2 regions of the Chromobacterium violaceum ATCC 12472 genome follow, and region 1 is predicted to be linked to the other one. Evidence: predicted binding sites of a transcription regulator. Region 1 holds the regulator's gene; the other holds the start of a gene.
What was found. The regulator FNR, encoded in region 1, switches genes on or off when oxygen is low (the NO sensors DNR and NnrR bind a similar motif). The targets are predictions, from matches to a motif close to TTGATNNNNATCAA.
Positions count from the first base shown of each region.

Region 2: the regulator FNR is predicted to act here: its motif matches at 1,540-1,553, upstream of CV_RS02770 (hemerythrin domain-containing protein).

Region 1 covers NC_005085.1:3,942,701-3,947,113, forward strand. Annotated here, with positions in the region: gene CV_RS18035 (RNA methyltransferase) at 1-557, shown strand, start outside; gene CV_RS22350 (DUF1853 family protein) at 547-1,458, shown strand; gene fnr (fumarate/nitrate reduction transcriptional regulator Fnr) at 1,508-2,254, opposite strand; gene hemN (oxygen-independent coproporphyrinogen III oxidase) at 2,361-3,767, shown strand; gene CV_RS18055 (methyl-accepting chemotaxis protein) at 3,937-4,413, shown strand, end outside.
Region 2 covers NC_005085.1:603,577-607,989, reverse strand. Annotated here, with positions in the region: gene CV_RS02780 (hypothetical protein) at 1-394, shown strand, start outside; gene ampD (1,6-anhydro-N-acetylmuramyl-L-alanine amidase AmpD) at 399-944, opposite strand; partial or broken gene CV_RS24015 (GNAT family N-acetyltransferase) at 999-1,289, opposite strand; gene CV_RS02770 (hemerythrin domain-containing protein) at 1,613-2,143, shown strand; gene tal (transaldolase) at 2,218-3,279, opposite strand; gene phoR (phosphate regulon sensor histidine kinase PhoR) at 3,374-4,413, opposite strand, start outside.

The DNA.
Region 1 (4,413 bases):
CCGTGGTCGGCTCGCTGCGGGAGGCGTTGTCCGACGTCACCGTCGCCTGCGCGCTGACCAGCCGCCGCCGCGAACTGACCACCCCGCTGTCCACTCCGCGCCAGACCACGCCGGAGCTGATCGCCCGCGCCCGCGACGGCGAACAGGTGGCCCTGGTGTTCGGCAACGAAACCTTCGGCCTGTCGATCGAGGAGGTGGAGCAATGCAACCGTCTGGTGACCATCCCCGGCAACCCCGATTACTTCTCGCTTAACCTGGCGATGGCGGTCCAGGTGATGACCTACGAGCTATTCAGCCACACCGGCGTGGACGTGGAATACCTGCGCGCCGAGGGCGAGGCGGCGACGCAAAGCGAGGTGGACGGCATGTGCGGCCACCTGGAGCAGGCGATGGACGAGATCGGCTACTTCCAGCGCCGCAACAGCGAGCGGCTGATGCGCCGGATGCGCACCATGTTCCACCGCGCCGGCATGCTGCGCGAGGAGATCGACATCCTGCGCGGTTTCTACAAACAGGTGCAGCGCACCGCTTCTGGCCGCTCCGGAGATGCCGACTGAGCCCGGCCTCACCCTGCCCTACGCGCACCCCGCGGTGCGCGACCTCGCCTTCCTGCTGACCTCCCCCTCCCCCTGGCGCTGCGGCGCCGATCTGCCGCCGCAGCGGCTGCTGGGCCTCCGCGGAGAAGCGCTGCTGGCCAGGCTGGACCGCGCGCCGGCCGCGCTGGAAGCCTGGCTGGCCGCCGCCCCGGGCAAACGACTGGGCAAATATGCCGAACGGCTTTTTTCCTTCTGGTTCCGCCATGCGCCGCACATTGATCTGATCGCGGAAAATCTCAAAGTCATAAACAGCGAGCGCCGCACGGTGGGGGAGTTCGACTATCTGCTGCGCGTGGATGGCGAGCCCTGGCACCTGGAAACGGCATGCAAGCTTTACCTTTCCCTGGGCGAGACCGCCGACGATCTGCTCGGTCCCGGCCTCAACGATGCCTGGCGCTTGAAAGCGACCAAAATAACCACACAGCTGCAACTGTCCCGCCATCCCGACGCGCTTCCCCTGCTGCCAGACGGCTTTCATGACTGCCGGACAGGCGCCCGGATCTGCGGCTGGTTCTTCTATCCGCCAGGCCGTTGTCCGCCGGCGCCGCTCGATTGCGGCCAGCTGCGCGGCTGGCTCGCCCCGCTCGACACCGACTGGCCCCGGCTGTATGAAAATTCCCGCTGGGCCTGGCTGCCCAGGCTGTCCTGGCTCGCGCCCGCGCTGCGGACGGCAGCCGACACGGAGGACGAAGCCTCGCTGCGCGCGCGGCTGCGGGGAGTCGACGCGCCGCAGATGCTGGCCGAACTGCAGCCGGCCGGACACGGCCGCTGGCGGGAAGCGGCGCGCGGCTTCGTCTCGCCGCCCGGCTGGCCGGACGCCGAGCGCCTGGCCGCGCTGCGGCTCAAGATCGCGCAGGCATGAAAAAAGGCAGGCTGCGCGCCTGCCTTTGTCGCAAAGACCTTCCGCCGGCTCAGTGGCCGTCGGCGTGCATGCAGCCCGAGATCAGGTTCTTCAGCTCGGCCAGCTGCACCAGCTGGATGTGCTTGTGATCAACGGTGATCCAGCCTTGCTGCTGGAACTTGGACAGCGTGCGGCTGACCGTTTCCAGTTTCAGGCCCAGGAAGCTGCCGATCTCCTCGCGGCTCATGCGCAGGATGAAGTCGTTGGCGGCGAAGCCGCGGGTGGACAAGCGCTGCGACAGGTTCAGCAGGAAGGCGGCGATGCGCTCCTCCGCCTTCATATTGCCCAGCAGCAGCATCACGTTCTGGTCGCGCACGATCTCGCGGCTCATCAGCCGGTAGAAATGGTGCTGCAGGCTGGGGATGTCGCGGCACAGCGACTCCATGCGGGTGAACGGCAGCTCGCATACCTCGCTGTCCTCCAGCGCCACCGCGTCGCAGCTGTGGTTGCTGGACGAAATGCCGTCCAGGCCCATCAGCTCGCCCGACATCAGGAAGCCTGTCACCTGCTCGCGGCCGTCCTGGCTGGCGACACAGGTTTTGAAGAAGCCGGTGCGGATCGCGTACAGCGACTTGAAGGACTCGCCGCTACGGAACAGGTATTCGCCGCGCTTCAGGCGGCGGCTCTGGCGGATGACCGCGTCCAGCTGGCCCATTTCCTCGCGGTTCAGGCCGACGGGCAGGCACAGCTCGCGCAGACTGCAGCTGGAGCAGGAGATTTTCAGCGTATGCAGGGAGGTGTGGTTTTGTTCAGACATGCTGTGTTTGCTACAAGCCGGCGAAGCTTGACCCTTATCAAGGCGGAATTCACAAGTTTTTCGCAAATTTACCAGTCCTCCAGAAGTTTTACCATCCGAATACGACATGAAAACTACCCACCCCTTCTCTCCCGCCCATTTCGTCTTCGATCGCGAGTTGATCGAAAGGCTGGATGGCGCGGGGCCTAGATACACATCCTACCCGACGGCAGATCGTTTTACGTCAAATTTCTCGACGCAAGACTATCTGGACAAATTGCGCCAGCGTCAGATCGGCGCCAACCGCAAGCCTCTATCATTATACGCTCATATACCATTTTGCAACACCATCTGCTATTACTGCGCCTGCAACAAGATCATCACCAAGGACAGCAGCAAGGCCGACCTGTATTTGGATTATCTGGAGAAGGAAATCAGTCTGGTGTCCGCGGAGCTGGGTTTCCGGGAAAAAGTGATACAGCTGCACTTCGGCGGCGGCACCCCCACCTTTCTGTCCGATGCCCAGCTTGAGCGGCTGATGGGCATCCTGGGAACCCATTTCGAATTCATGAGCGACGGAGAATATTCCATAGAGATAGATCCGCGCAAGGTAAAACGCGAAACCATGCTGAAACTGGCAGATTATGGTTTCAATCGCGTCAGTGTGGGCATACAGGATTTCGATCCGGCGGTGCAGCAGGCGGTGAACCGGGTGCAGACCGTGGAGGAGACCCGCGCGGTGATCGACGCCGCCCGCGAAGGCGGCTTCAAGTCGGTCAGCCTGGACCTGATCTACGGTCTGCCGCTGCAAAGCCGCGAGACCATGCGCGACACGCTGCAGAAGGCGCTGGCGCTGGATCCCGACCGGCTGTCGCTGTACAACTACGCCCATCTGCCCAGCGTGTTCAAGCCGCAGCGCCGCATCAACGAGGCCGAGCTGCCCAGCGCCGCGCTCAAGCTGGACATCCTGCAGGACGCGGTGAAGACGCTGACCGACGCCGGCTACGTGTTCATCGGCATGGACCATTTCGCCAAGCCCGACGACGAACTGGCCGTCGCGCTGCGCCAGGGCCGGCTGCAACGCAACTTCCAGGGCTATTCCACGCATGCCGACTGCGACATGCTGGCCTTCGGCGTCTCGTCCATCGGCAAGGTGGGATCCTGTTACAGCCAGAACGACAAAACGCTGGAGGGCTACTACGCGGCGCTGGACCAGGGCCGGCTGCCGGTGGTGCGCGGCTTGACGCTGGACAGCGACGACGTGCTGCGCCGGACCATCATCCAGAGCCTGATGTGCCGCTTCGCGCTGTCGGTGGAGGCCATCGAGGAGGTCCACGGCATCAACTTCGCCCAGTATTTTGCGGCGGAAATGCCACAGATACGCGAATTCCAGCAGCAGGGACTGTTGTCCTTCGACGGCGACTTCCTGATGGTGGAGCCCAAGGGCCGCTTCCTGATCCGCAACATCGCGATGATCTTCGACCGCCACCTGCGCGAGCGCGAGACCCAAGCCCGCTACTCCAGAACTATCTGAGCCTCTTCCCGGCGGGGTTTCTCCGGCCCCGCCGTTCCCGGCGGAACTGTTCCTAAGGCGGGTAGCGCTTATTTTTCCCTGCGTGGTAAGCAAAATCACTTATACAAAGGGTATGCAAGCGTGCCGGGCAGAACCAGGCGCGGCAGCCCGCTTTTGCAAGGAGCCGCCCATGTCCACGCCCATCGTCAGGCTGATGCAGCGCCTGAGCTATCCGCAGCGCTTCGCCGTGATCGGCGTGCTGTTCGCCGCGGCGCTGCTGTACCTGGTCTACGGTCTGTACCGCAGCAACCAGGACAATATCGAATCCACCGCCAAGGAAAAAGTGGGCGTCGCCTACATGCGGCCGCTGACCGCGATGCTGGCCCAGGCGCAGCAAGGCCAGGAAGTGGCGGTGCGCGCCGCGCTGGGCAACGCCCAGGCCCGGAACGAGCTGCCCTCGGCCATGCAGCAGCTGCAAGGCAAGTGGCAGGCGCTGCAGGACGCCAACGGCCGGCTAGGCGCCGAGCTGGCCAGCGACGCCGCCTGGAAGGACGCCTCTGCCGCCTGGGACAAGCTGAAGGCCACGCAATCCGCCCAGCCTACGCAATGGATCGCTGCCTACGGCAATCTCAGCGACAAGCTGAATAATCTGATCGGCGTCATCAGC
Region 2 (4,413 bases), 1.4 Mb from region 1:
CGCCAAGACTTATCTCGTCCCGCTGGACCGGGTAATCCGCTTGCAATGCCTGCAGGGCCTGCCGCGGGACGAGATCCTGCTGGCCGGGGTGGTGGCCGGCAAGGTGGCGCGCAGGCGCCCCGCCCTGCTGGCGCAGTACGATTTCTCGGATGTCGCCGTCTGCGGCGATTTCCGGCCGCAGCACGTGGTGTTCGACCGCAGCGTCGGTTTCGTCGCCGGCGGCGAAACCCGGGTCGACCTGCCGTTCCGCGAACTGCTGGGCAATCTGGACGCGATCTCGCGGCTCAGCGACGAGGCGGCGTTCTACCTGGGCTTCAGCTACGCGCTGTTCGCGCTGCCGGGCGAAGAACTGTCCTTCGGCGATCATCCCCGCCCCTACCTGAAGCTGAAATAGCCGCTCAGAAGCCCAGGCCGCTGTCGGCCTGGGCGCGCCGCCAGTCGAACCAGGGACCGGGATCGGTCTTGCGCCCCGGCGCGATGTGCTCGTGGCCGGCGATCGCGGACAAGGGCAGCGCGCGGCGCAGTTCGCGCGACAATGCCGCCAGCGTCCGGTACTGCGCCTCGCTAAACGGCTCGAAGTCGCAGCCCTCCATCTCCACGCCGATGGAAAAATCATTGCACTTCTCGCGCCCCCGCCAGTTGGACACCCCGGCGTGCCAGGCGCGTTTGCCCACCGGCACGAACTGCAGCAACTGGCCATCGCGGCGGATGAAGAAGTGCGACGACACCCGCAATTGCTGTATCCCCTTGTAATAGGGGTGCTCATCGGGGTCCAGCTGGTTGGAAAACAGCTGCTCTACGCCCGCGCCGCCGTAACGGTAAGGCGGCAGGCTGATGTTATGGATCACCAGCAGCTCCGGCGCGCAGCCTGGGCTGCGCTCGTCGCAGTTGGGCGACGGCAGCTGCCGCGCGCCCTGCACCCAGCCGTCGGCGCCAAGGGTCAAAGCCGGCGGCGCGGCCGGACGATAAACCAGCCGCCACAAGGCCAGGCCGTCGGTGGTGTTCCAGCGCTGCTCCAGCACGAAGCCGGCCTTGTGGTACAGCGCGATCGCCGCCCGGTTGACCTCGGCGGTGTCCACGCTGACGCTGTCCTCGCCCTGCAGCGCGCGGTTCAGCAAGCGGTAGCCCCAGCCCTGCTGCAGATGCGCCGGATCCACCACCGTGCGTTCGATGTGCATGCCGCCGTCGGAACGGCGGGAGGTCACCAGCAGGCCGCGCAGCTCATCCCTTTCGAAGGCGGCCAGTATCCGGTCCCGACAAGAACGCAACGCCGCAAGATCAGGCCACATCACCGGCAGCTTCGGATAATTCAGCCACTCCACCTCCAGCCGGTGCGCGTCCAGCTGCAGCCGCAGGGCCCGCCGCGTCAGCGCGGCGTCGTCCCGCGCCAGCTCCCTCACTTCAAACGGCACTTCCATTTCATCTCCCCGTCATCTTCCGGTCGGATCATCTCGTACAATTCCGGCTTGTGTTCCATCGCGCAAAGCGGTATCAAGAACTTGCGCCGCGCGTCGCGCAGGCGGAAGCGCCGCTGTCCGCTTGAGGCGCATCATGTCCACGGCCCTGGCATGGCGACACAATCATGCCAGAACCCACGCAGGAGACCATCTTCATGCTCACACTCGACACCCTGGGCAAAGCCGGCGCCGCGCCCAGCTTCGAACAACCGCTGGAAATGCTGCAGGCCTGTCACGACAAGATCCGCCGCTTTTGCGATCAGCTGGACAAGCTGCCCCCCTACATCGAGGAGCACGGCGTCGACGAGGCGGCGCGCAATACCATAGACGACGTAGTGCGCTACTTCGACGTCGCCGGCCCCGCCCATCATACGGATGAGGAAGAGGAACTGTTCCCGCTGATCGATGAACGCGTCCCCACCGCCTCTTCCCGGCTGGAGCAGCTGTCGGCCGAACATGGCTACCTGCACTCCTGCTGGAACGCCATCCGCGACGATCTGGTCGCGCTGCGCGACGGCCGCATCAAGCAGATCAGCCGCAACGAGCTGCAGGAGTTCGCCCGCCAGTACCGCGAGCACGCGGCCGCCGAAGAGGCCTGGCTGTTCCCCACCGCCGCCAGCGCGCTGAGCCCGGAAGAGCTGCGCCAGGCAGGCGCCAACATGGCCCGGCGCCGCCAGGACGCCTGAGCCCCGCCCGGCAAGCAAAACGGGTTGCCCGCTTCCGCCGGCAACCCGTCGCCATGTCCCAGAGCCGGCCGCGCTCAGGCGGTCAGCTTCAACAGCTGGGCGAAAGCGTCTTCGAACAGTTTCAGGCCGTCCTGCTGCAGTTTCTCGCCGGCGGCGGCCAGGTCGATGCCGGTGGCCTCCACTTCGGCCAGCAGCGCCTGGGCCGCGTCCATGTCCACAGGCAGCGTCAGCGCGGCCTCGCCATGATCGCGGAAGGCGGCCATGGTCGCGTCCGGCACGGTGTTGACGGTTTCGTCGCCGATCAGGCTCTCCACGTACAGCACGTCGCGGTAAGCCGGGTTCTTGGTGCCGGTGGACGCCCACAGCAGGAACTGCGGACGGGCGCCGGCGGCGCGCAGCTTGGCGAACGCCTCGCCATGGAAGCGCTCCTGATAGCGCGCGTAAGCGGCTTTGGACAGCGCGATCGCCACCTTGCCCTGGTGCGGCTCGGCCACTTGCGGATCCAGCAGGCTGTCTACTCGCGACAGGAAGAAGCTGGCCACCGCCTTGACGCCGGCCACCGGCTGGCCGTCGGCCAGGCGCGCGGACAGGCCGGCAATGTAGGCATCCCACACCGCCTCCACTTGCGGCAGCGAGAACAGCAGCGTGATGTTGACGTTGACGCCTTCGCGGGTCAGCGCCTGGAAGGCGCGGATGCCTTCGGCGGTGGCGGGGATCTTGATCATCGCGTTGGCGCGGCCGATCTCGGCCCACAGCCGGCGGGCGGCGGCCAGGGTGCCGGCCTCGTCGCGCGACAGTTCCGGCGACACCTCCAGGCTGACGTAGCCGTCGTTGCCCTGGCTGGCTTCGTACTGCGGCAGCAACAGGTCGCAGGCGGCCTGGATGTCCGCCACCACCAGCTTCTCGTAACGCGCCTCGGCGGACAGCGAAGCGTCTTGCTTCAGCACGGCCAATTCGCCCTGGTAGCTGGCGTCGGAGCTGATCGCCTTATAGAAGATGGCCGGATTGGAGGTCACGCCGGCAATGCCGTCGTCGGCCAGCAGGCGGGCCAGCTCGCCGGAGGCGATCAGTTCACGGGACAGGTTGTCCAGCCAGATGCGCTGGCCGAAGGGACGGATGGCTTGCAAACGGTTCATGGTGAGGCGTCCGGATATTGCTTGAAGTAAAGAATCCATCCTACCCCGACGGGGCCGCCGCGCCAAGGGGATAGACGCGGCGCTTTGCGCTGGCTCAGGCGGCCTGGCTGTCGTTGCGGCGCTCGCGCGGGAACACCACGCTGAAGGTGCTGCCCTTGTCCGGCTCGCTCTTGATTTCCAGCCTGGCATGGTGGCGCGCCAGCACGTGCTTGACGATGGCCAGTCCCAGCCCGGTGCCGCCGCTGCCGCGGGAGCGGCCGCGGTCGACGCGGTAGAAGCGTTCGGTCAGCCGAGGAATGTGCTCGCGCGGAATGCCGATGCCGGTGTCGGCGACGGAGAAGCGCAGCTGCTCGCCCTCCTCCTGCCAGGACAGCGTGATGCTGCCGCCCTCCGGCGTATAGCGCACCGCGTTGGACACCAGGTTGCCGAACGCGGAGTGCAGCTCCTGGCCGCTGCCCCACAGCCCGGCGTCGCAGCAGCGCGCCAGCTTGACCTGGTGCCGGCCCTGGGACAGGCCCTCGGCCTCCACCATCAGCGTGTCCAGCATCACCCGCATGTCCACCAACTCGGAATTGACCGCCTTGGGGCTGTTCTCCAGCCGCGACAGCGTCAACAGATCCTCGACCAGGCTCTGCATCCGCCGCGACTGCTCCATCATCATCGGCAGGAACTGGCGCAGCGTGCGCTCGTCCACCTCGGGCATGTCCGACAGCGTCTCCAGAAAGCCGCCGACCACGGTCAGCGGCGTGCGCAATTCGTGCGACACGTTGGCGACGAAGTCGCGGTGCACGGTCTGCACCCGCTCCAGCTGGGTGATGTCGCGGGTCAGCAGCAGCTTGCGCGTGGAGTCGAAGGGCACCAGCTGCAGCGAGATCACCAGTTCGCGCGGCTGGCTGAAGCTCAGCGTCAGCGGCTGGCTGAAGCTGGCGTTCTTCATATAGGTGTGGAAGGCCGGCTGGCGAATCAGGTTGAGGATCTGGTTGCCGACATCGCGCTTGCGGTCCAGGCCCAGATGCTCGACCGCCATCGGGTTCACCCATTCGATGCGGTCATGCTCGTCCAGCACCACCACGCCGTCCGGCATCGCCTCGCCGGCGTTGATGAAGCGCTCTAGCGCGTGGGTCAGCTTCTTCT